DNA from 2 places in the Geodermatophilus sp. DSM 44513 genome. Region 2 is predicted to be linked to the other one. Evidence: predicted binding sites of a transcription regulator. Region 2 holds the regulator's gene; the other holds the start of a gene.
The links. Region 2 encodes LexA, which represses DNA repair genes until DNA is damaged. Its sites were predicted from a motif close to TCGAACANNTGTTCGA; they were not measured.

Region 1: dinB (DNA polymerase IV) is a predicted target of LexA. The motif match lies at 1,824-1,839, and genes of this name have one in related genera.

The regions. Positions count from the first base shown of each region.
Region 1 is NZ_CP135963.1:1,785,029-1,789,437, reverse strand. It holds gene RTG05_RS08705 (SCO2097 family morphological protein) at 1-334, opposite strand, end outside; gene dinB (DNA polymerase IV) at 567-1,811, opposite strand; gene RTG05_RS08695 (BatC protein) at 2,027-2,296, shown strand; gene RTG05_RS08690 (cupin domain-containing protein) at 2,545-3,621, shown strand; gene RTG05_RS08685 (ferredoxin family protein) at 3,641-4,409, shown strand, end outside.
Region 2 is NZ_CP135963.1:3,158,282-3,162,690, reverse strand. It holds gene RTG05_RS15350 (ABC transporter permease) at 1-1,024, shown strand, start outside; gene RTG05_RS15345 (enoyl-CoA hydratase/isomerase family protein) at 1,021-1,809, shown strand; gene lexA (transcriptional repressor LexA) at 1,900-2,703, opposite strand; gene RTG05_RS15335 (LysM peptidoglycan-binding domain-containing protein) at 2,976-3,644, shown strand; gene RTG05_RS15330 (hypothetical protein) at 3,774-4,409, shown strand, end outside.

The DNA of each region.
Region 1 (4,409 bases), 1.4 Mb from region 2:
CGCGGCCACCGCGGCCGGCTGCCGAGCCGCCGGCGGGCACGCCGGGGCCGGCCTCGACCACACCGGTGCCGGAGCGGTAGTTCAGGACGGCGAGCGCCAGCCCGCCGAAGGCGACCAGGAAGCCCAGGACGCCCAGCGGCACGGACGGGATGACCGCACCGCCGATGAGCGCAGCCATCCCGACGACGAACAACAGGAAGCCGAGCTGCAGCTTGCGGCGCGCCTTGCTGCGGCGGTCACCGGTGCGGACAGACGAGGCGAACTTGGGATCGTCGTCGACGAGGGCGCGCTCGATCTGCTCCAGCAGTCGCTGCTCGTGCTCGGAGAGCGGCACGTCGACCTCCACGTGGGCCAAGACCAGTACCCGACGGCGTGTCCGCCGTCGGTGATACCGAGGATACGAGCCCTCCGCGGGGTGCGAAAGGCGAGCCGCGCACGGCTCGCCGTGATCACCCCAGCGGGTGGTCCCGTGTCTCGGCCAGGAGACGAACGGGGTGCTGCCGGAGTTCCCGCTCCCGGCGTGGGCCGACCGGCGTGGCGCGGCGTGCCACCGGCGACACGGGGCGTCACCGGGCGCCCCTCCCGTCGCGGTGCAGCCCGTCGCGGTGCAGCCCGTCGCGGTGCAGCCCGTCGCGGTGCAGCAGCGTCGCCGGGCGGACCGCGCCGGCACCGAAGCGGCGGGCGGCCCGGTCGGCGGCCAGCTCCGCCTCGCGGCGGCCGCGCTCGCGGGCGCCCAGCTGCAGCTGCCGCGGCGTCGACCCGGCCGGCACCAGGCGCTCGGCGCGCACCCCGACCAGCCGGATGCGCGCCCGTTCCAGGCCCAGGGCGTCGAAGAGCGCGCGGGCGGTGTCGTACAGCTCCTGCCCGACGTCGGTGGGGACGTCGAGGGTGCGGCTGCGGGTGATCGTGGCGAAGTCGGCGAACCGGACCTTGACGGTCACCGTGCGGGCCAGCCAGCCGCCCGAGCGCAGCCGGCCGGCCGTCCGCTCGGACAGCCGCAGCAGCTCCCGGTGGATCACGGCGGGGTCGTCGACGTCGGTGCCGAAGGTCTCCTCGTGCCCGGTGGACCGCTCCGGCTCGTCGGGCACCACCCGGCGCGGGTCGCGGCCCCAGGACAGCTCGTGCAGGTGTGCACCGGCCGCCGTCCCCACCGCCCGCTGCAGGGTGCGCACCGGCACGTGCGCCAGGTCGCCGACGGTGCGCAGGCCCAGCCGCAGCAGCACCTCCTCGGTCTTCGCGCCCACGCCCCACAGCGCCCCGACCGGCAGCGGGTGCAGGAACCCCATGACCTCGGCGGGGCGGACCACCCGCAGCCCGTCGGGCTTGGCGGCGGTGGAGGCCAGCTTGGCCAGCGACTTGGTGCCGGCCACCCCGACCGAGCAGGTGATGCCCTGCTCGTCGTGGACGCGGGCGCGCAGGTACTCCCCGATCTCCGCGGCGTCGCCCAGCCGCCGCCCGGCGCCGGCGACGTCGAGGAAGGCCTCGTCCAGGGACAGCGGCTCCACCAGCGGGGTGATCGAGCGGAACAGCGCCATGACCGAGCGGGACACCTCCGCGTAGAGCGCCATGTCCCCCGGCAGCACCGTCGCCGTCGGGCACAGCCGCAGCGCCCGTGACGTCGGCATCGCCGCGTGCACGCCGTACCGGCGGGCCTCGTAGGTGGCCGAGGTCACCACGCCGCGGTTGCCGGCCCCGCCGACGACGACCGGCGTCCCGGCCAGCTCCGGGCGGCGGCGCACCTCGACGCTGGCGAAGAACGCGTCCATGTCGACGTGCAGCACGGTGCAGCCCACGGCGCGCAGCGACGACACCGGCCCTCCTCCCCGAACACGTGTTCGACCCGACGGGAGGACGCTAGCGCCCTCGGCACCACCCCGGCACCCCGGCGCGGCGCCGTGACCGAGCCGTTGCCCACCGGCCGTCCCCGCTGGTCGAGGTGGGAGTGTGCGTGGAAGATGGATGAGGTACAGCAACGCCCGGCGGGCCGCCGGCCGGCGGCCCGGACCCCGCACCGAAGAGGAGACCCATGGCGCTCGACGACGACGACATGACCAGCACCGAGGGCCACGGCCCGGCCGACGGCGGCGCTGACGGCGGTGCCGACGGTGGCGCCGACGGCGGTGCCGACGGCGGCGCGGGTCACGGCCCGGCCGACGGCGGCGCGGTCGGCGGAGGGTCCGACGGCGGTGCCGACGGTGGTGCCGACGGCGGCGCGGGTCACGGCCCGGCCGACGGCGGCGCGGCCGGTGGCGGGTCCGACGGCGGTGCCGACGGCGGCGCGGACGGTTCCGCCTGACCGAGGACCACACCACCCAGGGCCGGCCGGGGGACTCCCGGCCGGCCCTGCGGCGGTGCACCGCACTGGAGCCGCGGGTCTTCGCCGAGGAGTACTGGGCCCGTCGGCCGCTGCTGACCCGCGCCCAGGACATCGGGAACGGGGCCCCCGGCGCCTCCTTCGCCGACCTGCTCGACCTCGCCGCGGTCGACGAGCTGCTGTCCCGCCGCGGGCTGCGGACGCCCTTCCTGCGGATCGCCAAGGACGGCGTGGTCGTCGACCCGAAGCGCTTCACCACCTCCGGGGGCGCCGGCGCGGAGGTCGCCGACCAGGTCTCCTCGGACTCGGTGGCCCGGCTGTTCGCCGAGGGCAGCACCGTCGTCCTGCAGGGCCTGCACCGGCTGTGGCCGCCGCTGATCGAGTTCGCCGACCAGCTGGCCGCGGACCTGGGCCACCCCACGCAGGTCAACGCCTACGTCACCCCGCCGTCCTCGCGCGGCTTCTCCCCGCACTACGACGTCCACGACGTGTTCGTGCTGCAGGTGGCCGGCGAGAAGCACTGGCGCATCCACTCCCCGGTGCTCGTCGACCCGCTGCGCACCCAGCCGTGGAGCGACCGGGCCGCCGCCGTGGCCGCCGCCGCCGAGCGCGAACCGGTCATCGACGCGGTGCTGCGACCCGGTGACGCCCTCTACCTGCCCCGCGGCTACCTGCACTCGGCCACCGCCCTGGGGGCCATCAGCGCCCACCTGACCGTCGGCATCCACTCGGTGACCCGCTGGTCGGCCGCGGAGTCCGCGCTGGACCTGGTGCGCGTGCTGGCCGCCGAGGACCCCGAGCTGCGCCGCTCCCTGCCGCTGGGCGTCGACCTCGCCGACCCCGCTGCCGTCGCCGACGACGTCGACACGGTGGTGGCCGCGCTGAAGGGCTGGCTGGACCGGGTCGACCCGACCGAGGTCGCCGACCGGCTGCGGGCCCGCACGTGGTCGCAGGTCCGCCCCGAGCCGGTCGCACCGCTGGCGCAGGCCAGCGCGGCAGCGGCGTTGTCGCCGGACACGGTGCTCCAGCTGCGCCGCCGGCTGCGCTGCCAGCTGCGCGAGCCCGCCGACGGCCGCGTCACGCTGCTCGCCGGGCGGCGCTCGCTGGAGCTGCCGGCCGAGACCCGGCCCGCGGTGGCCGCGCTGCTGGCCGCCGGCGAGCTCAAGGTCGCCGACCTGCCCGGCCTGGACGCCGCCGACCAGCTCACCCTGGCCCGGCGGCTGGTGACCGAGTCGATCGTCACGGTGCCCGGGGCGACCGCAGAGGACGATGGGGGGCGTGGACGCGCGCCCGGAACCGGATCGTGAGCCGGCCGGACCCCCGGGCGTGACGGCGCCGGCCGACTTCTGCCGGGTCCCCGCGGCCCCCGGGCTGCCCGAGGGCCGGCTCACCGAGGACCGGTGCTCGGTGCAGGCCCTCGTCCGCGGGGACGCCGGTGTCGCGACCGCCTCGCCGGCCCAGCGGTGGCTGCTGGTCGAGCAGCCCGGCCCGTGGGGCACCGACGCCCTCACCCAGTCCCGCTTCGACCCGGCGGTGGCGCCCCGGCTGGCACACCGCGCGCGGGCCGAGGGGGTGCGGGTGCTGCTGATCCGCCGTCCCGGCGACCGGCTGGCCGACTCGCAGCGGCGGTGGGCCTACGTCGACGGCCGGTCCGGCGTCGAGGGCGTGTGGTGGTCGGTGCGCGGCAGCGACGCCGACCTCGTCGACGCACCCTGGGACGGGTCGGTGGGCGAGCGCGCCGACGGGCCGGTCTACCTGGTCTGCGCGCACGGTGCGCACGACGCCTGCTGCGCGCTGCGCGGGCGGCCGCTGGCCCGGACCCTGCCGGCCGAGGACGTCTGGGAGTGCAGCCACCTGGGCGGGTGCCGCTTCGCCGGCAACGTGCTCGTGCTGCCGCACGGCTTCGCCTACGGCCAGCTGCCCGGCGACGGCGCCGAGCTGGTCGCCGCGCACGCCGCCGGCCGGGTGGCGCTGCCGTGGCTGCGCGGCCGCTCGGGGCTGGCCGCGCCGGTGCAGGCCGCCCAGCACACCGCCCGGGCGGAGCTCGCGCTGTACGGCGTCGACGACCTGCGACCCCGCGACGTGCGCCGGCTGA
Region 2 (4,409 bases):
GAGCCTGATGCAGTTCCCGCCCCGCATCGAGGCGGCCGCGGTCATCTCCGTGCCGATCTTGGTGATCATCGCGGGCCTGCTCGTGCTGCAGCGCTGGCTGACCGGCGGCAAGCGGTTCACCGTCATCGGCGGCAAGCCCGGCCAGCAGGACGTCACCCGTCTCGGTGCTGGCGGTCGGGCGCTCGGGCTGACCTTCTGCTCGGCCGTCGTGCTGCTGAGCATCGTCCTGCCGTTCGGCGTGCTCCTGGTGACGTCCTTCCGCGAGGCCCTCGGGCGGCCGCTCGGCTGGGACAACTTCACCCTCACCGGGAACTACGAGCAAGTGTTCGGCCGCCCCCTGATCACGGCTGCCATGGGGAACAGCTTCGTGCTCGCGGTGGGCGGGACCGTGCTGGCGCTCGCCGTGGCGCTCCTGGCCGCATGGCTGGCGCACCGGACGCGGGCGCACAGCAACGCCCTGATCGCCCCGGTGATGGCGGCACCGCTGGCCTTCCCCGGTGCCGTGCTCGGAATCGGCTTGATCATCGCCTACGCCGGCACGCCGTTCGGGCTCGGCGGCACGCTCACCATCCTGCTCATCGCCTACGCCGGCAGCGCCCTGCCCTTGTCCTACGCCTACGTGCACGCCGGCATGGGCCAGATCGGCGCAGAGGTCGAGGAGGCGTCGCGGAGCCTCGGTGCGTCGTGGGTGCGCACCTGGCGCCGGATCACGGTGCCCCTGCTCCGACCGTCCCTGCTGGCGGCGGGGCTGCTCAACTTCGTCCTGCTGTTCCGCGAGCTGGAGATGTCGGTGTTCCTCTACACCGGTGCCAACCCGACGGTCGCGACCGTCCTCTACAACCTCGCCAGCGAGTCGCTCTACCAGCGCGTCGGTGCGCTCTCGGTTGTGATCCTGCTGATCAACATCGTGGTCACCGTGATCGCGATGCGGCTGCTGGACAGCAGACCCGGCGAGTCGCCGTCCCGGCGTCGCCGCCGTTCCCCGTCCGTCGCCCTCAACACACCCCCGGAGGAAGCCGCATGACCGCCACCGTCCCGGATCTCGGCAGTGGAGTGCACCTGCGGTACGAGACCCCGCACATCGCCGTACTGACGCTCGACAGCGAGCCGGCCAACACCTTCAGCTGGGAGAGCCGGCGGTCGTTCATGCGGGCGCTGGACATCCTGGACGCCGACGAGGACGTCCGCTGCCTGGTCATCACCGGGAAGGGCCGGGCGTTCACGGCCGGTGCTCAGCTGCGCGAGGACCAGTCGATGACCGACGAGCAGCTCACCGACTACCTGGCCGAGTTCGGCAGGGTGCTCAACGGCGTCCAGGACTTCCGTGCGCCGGTCATCGCAGCGATCAACGGCGCCACGGTGGGTGGAGGCCTGGAGTTCGCTCTCTGCAGTGACATCCGGATCGCCTCGACCGAGGCCTTCTTCGTCGCCGCCGGGGTCAACGTCGGGCTCATCGTGAGCTTCTGGCGGCTGCCACGAGTGGTGGGCCTCGGCGCGGCCAAGGAGATCCTGCTGACCGGGGCGCGCTACACCGCAGAGCAGGCACTCAACTGGGGACTGGTCACCGAAGTGCACGAACCGGCGGACCTGATGCCGGCCGCGCTGGCCAAGGCCCAGCGGATCGCGACGCGGGCCCCGTTGTCGGTCGAGGTGACGAAATCCGCGGTGACGCAGGCCATCGAGATGGACTTCGCGGAGGGGCAGGCGCTGCAGACCCAACGCTTCCTGGAGATGTTCCGCACCGACGACCACCAGGAGGCGCTACGGGCCTTCTTCGAGAAGCGGGACGGCGACTATAGGCGCCGATGACCCGGCCGCCACACGAGGCGGCCGCCGACCCTCCGGGCTTCGGTGGCCGCCTCGTGCCGGTCCCGCGACACGTCGGCAGACCGGCACGGGTCAGACCCGGCGCAGCACCGTGACCACGCGGCCCAGGACGGTGGCGTCGTCGCCGGGGATGGGCTCGTACGCCGGGTTGTGCGGCAGCAGCCACACGTGCCCGTCGCGCCGCTTGTACGTCTTCACCGTCGCCTCGCCGTCGATCATGGCGGCGACGATCTCGCCGTTCTCCGCCGTCGGCTGCTGGCGCACGACCACCCAGTCGCCGTCGCAGATGGCCGCCTCGACCATCGAGTCACCGCTGACCCGGAGCATGAACAGGGTGCCCTCGCCGACCAGCTCGCGGGGCAGCGGGAAGACGTCCTCGACGGCCTGCTCCGCGAGCACCGGGCCACCGGCGGCGATCCGGCCGACCAGCGGGACGTAGGTCGGGGTGGGGGCCTCGTCGGCGCCGCCGGCCGTCGCGGCGGTCGGTGCCGGCGCGCCGGGGACCTCGCCGGGCAGCCGGACGTCCAGCGCCCGCGGCCGGTTGGGGTCGCGGCGCAGCCAGCCCTTCTTCTGCAGCACGCTCAGCTGGTGGGCCACCGAGGAGGCCGACGAGAGCCCGACGGCCTCGCCGATCTCGCGCACCGACGGCGGGTAGCCGCGTCGCTCGATCGAGTCGCGGATCACCTCGAGGACGCGCCGCTGCCGCTGGGTGAGCCCGTCGCCGGCCTCGCCGCGGTCGGGGAAGGTGCGCACCGACGCGGTCCCGGCCGTCCCGGGCGCACCGGCGGCCGCGCCGGTCCGGCTCTCCGACGCCCGCCGCGGCGGGCCGTCGCCTCCCCGGGCCCCACTGCCCGACGTCCCCCTGCTGCCCGCCACGTCTCCTCCTCGCCGGCCGTGCCGCCACGGCCCGTGTCCTGCGCCCGGTGTCCCGCGCCCGGTCGCCCTGCGCCCGCCCGGACCGGTGACCCGGGGGCCGGGGCGGACGGGTGTCGGACGGAACGGTAGCGCCTCGGGACCGGTACTCCCAAACACCTGTTCGAAGTGTGCGCGGCGTCGGGTCGACCCCGTCGGCGGGATGCGGTAGACATCGCACAGACGTTCGATCGAACACGCGTTCGACGCGCTGGGGTGTGAGGAGGAGGCTCGTGGTGGACGTGCGTCAGGCCGTGCTGGAGTTCGACGCGGCGGTGCAGGTGCCGTGGCGGCCGCTGCTGGGGTCGGGGGACGCGCGGTGCGCACCCGCCCGGGCGGTCGGGGCACCCGGACCGGCGCGGTCGCCGGCCGGGTCGGTCCTCCCGGGCAGCGGCCCGCGGGTCGCCGGGCACCTGCGGCCGGTCCCCGACCGGCCGGGTGTCCCGGGGCCCCGCGCCGCGGTCACGGCTCCCGCCCGCGGGGCCGGCCGGTCACCGGCCGTCGGCAGCGTCCCGCCGGGTCCGCACCGGGTCCGGCCGGGGGGACGGGCCGTGACGTCGGGGGTGGGGTCCGCGGGCGCCGTCCGCGGCGGGTGCGTCCCCTCCGGCGGGGCACGTCTGCGGCTGACCGGGCGCGGGCGGGCGCTGGTGCGCGCCCTGGTCCTGTCCGGCGCGGTCGCGTTCGGCGCCTGGGTCGCGCCGGTCGTCGGGGGTCACCCCGGTGGGGAGCTGCGGCTGGCCGGTGGGGACAGCGTCGTGGTGGGGGAGGGGGACACCGTGTGGTCGATCGCCGGGGAGCTCGCCGGCGGGACCGGGGACGTGCGTGCCGTGGTCGACGCGATCGAGGAGCTCAACGACCTCGAGGGCTCGGTCGTCGTCCCCGGCCAGGTCCTCGCGGTGCCCTGACCAGGGGCCGGAGGTGGTCGGGAGGGGCGGCTCGGTCGAGGAGCGACAAGACCGCCCGGCCAGGTTCGTCAACCCGTCGTGCCGAGTCGCTCACCCGCCGTCGCAGGTCGCGGACCTACCGTCGGGTCCGTGTCAGCCACCCCCGGGCGCCGGGCCGCCGTCTTCAGCTCCCCGTCGCAGAACGTCGAGGTCCTCGTCGAGGGCACCTGGTGGCCGGGGTCGCTGCTGGGCTGGCGGCACGACGGCAGCGGCGCGTGCGAGGTGTGGGTGCGGGTGGCCGTGGCCGGTGCCGACCGCGAGGTCTGGACCGACCTCGGCGAGGTCCGGCTGCCCGAGGCCGACCCCGCGCCGGTGCTCGTGCCCGACGCGCCGGCGGCGCTGTCCCTGGGGCTGGCCGAGGAGCTGCTGCCGGGCGCTTCGACCGCCCCGCGGGTGTCCCTGAGCGAGGCCGCCGCCCGGGAGCAGCGGGCGGCCGGCGTCCTCCCCGGGTCGGGTGCCACGGACCGGCGCCGCCACGGCGGCCAGGTGACCGCCCAGCTGCCCGCCGTGCACGACGCGGCGGCCGCGGCCGGCCGGCACCGGGCCGGGGCGGCGGCCGGCCGGCACCGGGCGGTCGACACCCGCCCGCAGCCGGAGGCGTCCCCCGCGGGGGAGGCCGCCGGGTCCGACCCCGGCGACGCGACGGTGCTCATGCCGCGCGCCACCGGTCCGGACTGCCTGACCCGTCCGCTGCGGCTCGGGGACCGGGCGTCCCGTCCCCGCCCG